DNA from 2 places in the Microbacterium abyssi genome. Region 1 is predicted to be linked to the other one. Evidence: predicted binding sites of a transcription regulator. Region 1 holds the regulator's gene; the other holds the start of a gene.
The links. The regulator HrcA, encoded in region 1, represses chaperone genes, less so after heat shock. The targets are predictions, from matches to a motif close to TTNGCACTCGNNNNNNNCGAGTGCNAA.
Positions count from the first base shown of each region.

Region 1 (3,360 bases):
GGAGCCGGGCAGCTGCAGACGCAGACCCGTCTCCACGCCTGCCGGAATGTCGAGCGACACGGTGCGGCGCGAGCGCACGCGCCCCTGACCGTTGCACGTGCCGCACGGGTGCGGGATCACGGTGCCGTATCCCTGGCAGGTACCGCACGGCTGCGACGTGACGACGTTGCCGAGCAGGCTGCGCACCTGGCGCTGCACATGGCCCGTGCCACCGCAGATGTCGCAGGTCACCGGCTGCGTGCCGGGCTGTGTGCACGATCCGTGACAGGTCTCGCACAGAACGGCCGTGTCGACCTCGATGTCGCGATGCGCGCCGAAGACGACATCGCCGAGGTCGAGTGTGACGCGCACCAGCGCGTCCTGCCCTCGCTCCTTGCGCGACCGCGGGCGTCCACCGCGGCCGCCGCCCTGCGCGGCGCCGAAGAACGTCTCAAAGATGTCGCCGAAACCGCCGAAGCCCCCGAAGTCGCCTGCGGCGCCGTCTCCGCCGCCCATGTCGTAGCGGCGGCGTGAGTCCTCGTCACTCAGCACGTCATAGGCGTGCGTGACGAGCTTGAACCGCTCGGCAGCGTCCTCCCCCGGGTTCACATCCGGGTGCAGCTGACGCGCAAGCTTGCGATACGCCTTCTTGATCTCGTCCGTCGATGCGTCTCGCGACACCCCGAGGACCTCGTAGTGGTCCGCCACAATCACCTTCCTGCGTGTGCGTGCTGCTGCCGGGAACCGGTCAGCGGCTCGCGTCGTCTTCGTCGAGCAGCCGCGACAGGTAGCGGGCCACAGCCCGTGCCGCCGCAAGATTGCTCGGATAGTCCATTCGGGTCGGCCCCATCACTCCGACGCGTGCGGTGCCGCCCGGTGCGATGTAGTTGCTCGCGACGATGGATGCCTCGGGCAGCCCGAACGCCTCGTTCTCGGCGCCGATGCTCGCCGCCAGTCCGTGCTCGTCCGTCACCATCTCGCTCATCAGCCGCAGCAGTGTCACCTGCTCCTCGATCGCCTCGAGCAGAGGATGGATGCTGCCGCGGAAGTCCTGCTCACGGCGAGCGAGCGTCGCCGCTCCCGCCATCACGAGCCGCTCCTGCCGGAACTCGGCGAGCTCCTCGCCGATGATGCCGGCAAGCAGACGGATGGCCTTGTCGACGCCCGTGCCGTCCGGTCCCTCGATGAGCACCTGCACCCGGTCGGTCGCCTCGCGCACCGTCTGCCCGGTGAGCAGCGCCGACAGCCGCGCACGCAGCACAGCCACGTCGGCGTCATCGATGTCGACCGGCAGCACGGCGATGCGCTGCGACACTCCGCCGGCGTCCGTGACGAGCACGACGAGCAGGCGGTTCGGCGCGAGCGACACCAGCTCGATGTGGGTGAGGTGAGCGCGAGCGAACGAGGGATACTGCGCGAGCGCGACCTGACCGGTCAGCTGCGTCAGCACCCGTACGGTGCGGACCATGAGGTCGTCGAGATCCGCCGGAGCGGTGAGGAACGACTCGATCGCGCTGCGCTGCGCGCCCGAGAGCGGGCGCAGCTGCGCGAGGTGGTTGACGAAGACGCGGTAGCCCTTGTCCGTCGGCACACGGCCGGACGATGTGTGCGGCGCGGCGATGAGCTCTTCGTCCTCGAGCAGCGCCATGTCGTTGCGGATGGTCGCGGCGGAGACGCCGAATGAATGCCGGTCAACGATCGACTTGCTGCCGACGGGCTCATGCGTCTCGACGTAATCCTGCACGATCGCTCGGAGCACCTGCAGCCCGCGTTCGGTGACCATCATGCGCTCCTCTCTGCTGGCACTCTTACGCCTAGAGTGCCAATTCTACCCACTGCGCTAATCGGTCAGCTCGCGCACCACGGCATCCGCCAGAAGACGCCCCCTGAGCGTCAACCGGATCCGACCCTGCAGCGCAGTGGCCGCATCCACCAAGCCGTCCGCGATGAGGCCAGCCACGCGCGTGCGGTTGGCCTCGGGCAGGTCGGCGATCGCCATGCCGTCTGACAGGCGCGTCTCCAGGAGCACGCGCTCCAGCAGATGCGACTCCCGGTCCGGGCGCTCGGTTCCCGCCGCAGGCGATTCGGATGCCGCGAGCCGCTGCGCGTATGCCGCAGGGTGCTTCACGTTCCACCAGCGCAGTCCCGCGACGTGACTGTGCGCGCCGGGACCGAAGCCCCACCAGTCGCTCCCGCGCCAGTACGCCAGGTTGTGGCGCGAGCGCTGCCCGACGCTTCGCGCCCAGTTGCTGACCTCGTACCAGTCGAAACCGGCCTGCGCCAGACACGCGTCGGCGAGCTCGTACATGTCGGCCTGCAGGTCGTCGTCGGGTGCAGGCACCTCGCCGCGGCGGATCTGCCTGGCGAGCTTCGTGCCGTCCTCGATGATCAGCGCGTACGCCGAGACGTGGTCGGAGTCGAGCGCGATCGCGGCATCCAGCGACGCCTCCCAGTCGGCGAGCGACTCGCCGGGAGCGCCGTAGATGAGGTCGACGCTGACGGCGAGTCCCGCGTCCTTCGCGGCGTCCACCGCCGTGCGCACATTGTCCGGGTGGTGCGTGCGGTCGAGCGCCGCCAGAACGTGCGGCACGGCGGACTGCATGCCGACCGACAGCCGCGTCACGCCGGCATCCGCGAGAGTACGCGCCACGTCGGGTGTCACGGTGTCGGGGTTCGCCTCGACCGTAACCTCGGCGCCGTCGGCGATGCCGAACGCGGAGACAGCAGCCTCCAGCATCCGCGCCAGGTCGCCGGGCGGCAGGAGCGTCGGGGTCCCGCCGCCGAAGAAGACCGTCTCCATCGGGCGCAGCGCGCCCGCCTCGCCCAGCACCTGTCGAGCAAGGGCGATCTCGGCACCGAGGGTGTCGGCGTACTCGTCCTGCCGCGCTCCGCGCAGCTCGCCGGAGGTGTACGTATTGAAGTCGCAGTAGCCGCAGCGGACGCGGCAGAACGGCACGTGCAGGTATGCCGAGAACGGCCTCGACGCATCGACGGGCAGATCCGAGGGCAGTCTGCCATCAGCAGGAGCCGGATCCCCGATCGGCAGGGGCCCCGCCATCAGAGCGGCGTCGCGTAGAGCGGTGAGATCGCACGCAGGTATCGGGCGAACAGCTCCTTGCGGCGCCGCTTCACCAACCACGGCAGGGACCGGTACAGAACCGAATTGGGAGCGTCGAAAGCCCGCACCGTGAACCACACCTCGTCGCTGTCCTCACGCCAATCGATCTCGAACAGCTCCTCGCCGCTGACGACCGAACCGCCGACGGTGCCGAGCACCAGGCCCATCCGGCGCGCCTGCTCGGTCACCGAGATCACGCGCAGCTCGGCGTCGGCACGCATCCCGCCTACCCGGCCGCGCAGGCGAAGGGTCATGCCGGGCCC
Region 1 is NZ_CP063815.1:1,899,919-1,903,278, forward strand. It holds gene dnaJ (molecular chaperone DnaJ) at 1-687, opposite strand, end outside; gene hrcA (heat-inducible transcriptional repressor HrcA) at 728-1,762, opposite strand; gene hemW (radical SAM family heme chaperone HemW) at 1,820-3,037, opposite strand; gene IM776_RS09250 (DUF1990 family protein) at 3,037-3,360, opposite strand, start outside.

Region 2 (3,360 bases), 550 kb from region 1:
TCACCGACCAGTTGTCCGAGAAGTCGGTCATCGAGTTGTCGGAGTTGTCCGAGTTGTCGGAGTTGTCGGTCGTCGAGTTGTCCGAGTTGTCGGTCGTCGAGTTGTCCTGGAACGAGTCGTTGATCGACCAGTTGTCCGAGAAGTCCTCGTTGAACGAGTCGGTGTAGGTCTCGTTGCCGATCGCGACATCGCCCACCGTGATGTTGGTGCTGATGTTCGTCAGCGCGCCGTCGCCACCTGCCGCGACGGAGCCGTCACCGGATGCCGTGATGCTGCTGTTGGCGATGAACTGATTGACGTCGCCACCGGTGTTGCCGCCACCTGCCGGGACGCCTCCGTACTCCAGACCGGCAAGGCCCGCAGAGCCTGCCGCACCGGCACCGCTGGCTGCGGTGGAGATGTTCTGGTTCACCGACTGGTCGTTCAGCGTCGCGCGAGCGTCGATCGTGAGGCTGCCGCCACCGGCTCCGGCCATGCCGGCTCCGCTGAGGTTCAGGTCGTTGAACCCGGCGTTGAACTGACGTGTGCCGACGCTGATCGAGTGATCGTTGAGCGTCGTGTTGCCCGAGTCGTGAACGGAGTTGTTCTGGAACGAGTCGTTGATCGAGTTGTCGGAGTTGTCCGAGTTGTCGGAGTTGTCCTGGAACGAGTCGTTGACCTGGAACGAGTCGCTGATCGAGTTGTCCGAGTTGTCCGAGTTGTCGGAGTTGTCCGAGTTGTCCGAGTTGTCGGAGTTGTCGCTGTTGTCGGAGTTGTCCGAGTTGTCGGAGTTGTCGCTGTTGTCCGAGTTGTCGTCCGTCGAGTTGTCCGAGTTGTCGGAGTTGTCGTCGGTCGAGTTGTCGGAGTTGTCCGAGTTGTCGCTGTTGTCCGAGTTGTCCGAGTTGTCGGAGTTGTCGCTGTTGTCCGAGTTGTCCGAGTTGTCGGAGTTGTCCGAGTTGTCGGAGTTGTCCGAGTTGTCCGAGTTGTCGGAACTGTCCGTCCAGGAGTTGTCGTCGGTCGAGTTGTCGTCCGCCGAGTTGTCCGAGTTGTCCGTGTTGCCGTTGCCGACATCCTCCACACCCAGATTCCACTGAGCGCCGAGCAAGTTGACGTTGTCCTGCACAGCCATGATGAGACCCCTTTATCCGTGTGAGTGCCGAGTGGCGCTTGGTAAGAGTCTGGAACCGGCGTGCCCGGGCAGCATCGGGGAGCATCCCGGGGCTTGTCGGGGAATGGTCGGGGGATCATCGGGGGCGTCGTGGGGGCCAGTAGGGGGAGCCCCGGGAAACCACGAAGGTCCGGATGCCGAAGCATCCGGACCTTCAGTGCTGGTCGCTGCGCGTCTCGCGTCAGCGAACGACGACGGCGAGGACGTCGCGAGCCGAGAGCACCAGGTACTCGTCGGCGCCGAACTTCACCTCGGTGCCGCCGTACTTGCTGTAGAGAACGCGGTCGCCGACGGCGACGTCGAGCGGAACGCGGTTGCCGTTGTCATCGATGCGGCCAGGGCCGACAGCCACGACCTCGCCCTCCTGGGGCTTCTCCTTGGCGGTGTCGGGGATGACCAGGCCACTTGCGGTGGTCTGCTCGGCCTCGACCTGCTGGATGACGATGCGGTCCTCGAGCGGCTTGATGGAAACCGACACGGTCTACCTCTTCTTTCTTGACGCTGACACGAAAGACTCGTTCGCACTCTCAACCCGAGAGTGCTAATCACAAGTGTAGGCGCTCGGCTGGCACTCATGCAATGCGAGTGCCAATGCGTGGCATCCGCGTAGTCTGAATCGGTGGAGATGTCCGAGCTGACCGCGTTGCTCACCCCCGACGGCCTCCGGCTGCTCGACGAGGTCGGCACGATCTCAAGGGCCGACGAGGTCACGCAGGCCGTCTCGCGGTTGCGCGCCGCGGGCCACTCCCCCGACCTCGTGTCGGCCGTCGTCGGCCAGGCGCATCTGCGCGCGAAGGCTGCCGCGAAGTTCGGCGGCTTCGCGGAGCGGATGCTATTCACAAGGGCCGGTCTCGAGCAGGCGACGCGCCTGGGGGTCGCGGCACGGCACGCCGGACGCATGCGTCGCGCGGGCATCGAGCGCGTCGCCGACCTGGGGTGCGGTATCGGCGGCGACGCGCTCGCGTTCGCCGGTGCCGGGCTCGCCGTGTCGGCAGTGGACGCGGATGAGGTCACCGCCGCGATCGCCGCCTACAACCTCGCCCCGTTCGGCGATGACGCCACAGTCCAGCACGGCACCGCCGAGACCGCCGACCTCAGCGGCATCGACGCCGTGTGGCTCGACCCCGCCCGCCGGACGGCCGGGCACAGCGAGACGCGGCGGGTGACGGCATCCGACTATTCGCCGTCGCTCGACTGGGCGTACGCGCTCGCGGAGCGGATGCCGGTCGGCATCAAGCTCGGCCCCGCGCACGACCGCGACGCGCTCCCGGCTGATGCCGAAGCGCAGTGGGTGAGCGCCGACGGCAGCGTGGTGGAGCTGGTGCTGTGGTCCGGTGCCCTCGCACGCGAGGGCGTGCGCCGGTCGGCGCTCGTCATCCGCGGCGACGAGTCGCACGAGATGACGGCAGGGGCGGATGCCGAGGACGCCGACGTGCGCGAGCTCGGAGCGTTCCTGCACGAGCCGGACGGCGCGGTGATCCGCGCCCGCCTGATCGGGGATGTCGCGCGGAGCCTGGATGCCGGGATGCTCGACCCGAAGATCGCCTACCTCACCGGGGATGCCGCGGTGACGAGTCCGTTCGTGCAGTCCTTCCGCGTGCGCGCGGTGACCGCCGCGAATCCGAAATCGATCAACACCGTGCTGCGGGCGCACGACGTCGGCACGCTGGAGATCAAGAAACGCGGGATGGACGTCGATCCCGCCGCATTCCGGAGGAAGCTGCACCTGCGCGGCGCGGCGAGCGCGACCCTGATCCTCACACGCGTCGGCGATCGCCGGATGGCGATCCTCGCCGACCGGGTCTGAGGCTACTGGACGACGTCGCCGGTCTTGTCGTCGATCACGAGATCGTCGAACATCGGGTCGTCGACGCTGAACTCACTGACCACGGGATGACGCACGATCGTGAGCTGCGGGCCACGCATCTCGGCCTGCCGGACGATGTAGTCCGTGGGAACGCCGTCGACGCGCAGCACGAGAGTGATGTCCTGCGTCGGGTCGTCCGCGCACATCTCGGCAAGGCCGTCATCGGCGGGGGCGAGGACACAGAACTGCCCGCTCTCCCAGGTGCTCCAGATCGCGGTGTCGCCGTCGTAGCCGATGATGCTGAGGCTCTCCGGCAGGTAACCGGCGGCTTCGATCTCTCTCGCCTGTGCGAGTTCGCTCTCGCTGTACTGCGATTCCCAGTCGAACTGCTCCTGGCCGCCCCATA
Region 2 is NZ_CP063815.1:2,453,950-2,457,309, forward strand. It holds gene IM776_RS15885 (hypothetical protein) at 1-1,108, opposite strand, end outside; gene groES (co-chaperone GroES) at 1,329-1,625, opposite strand; gene IM776_RS11850 (THUMP-like domain-containing protein) at 1,767-2,954, shown strand; gene IM776_RS11855 (hypothetical protein) at 2,957-3,360, opposite strand, start outside.
Region 2: a site for HrcA is predicted at 1,713-1,739, ahead of groES (co-chaperone GroES). Genes of this name have one in related genera too.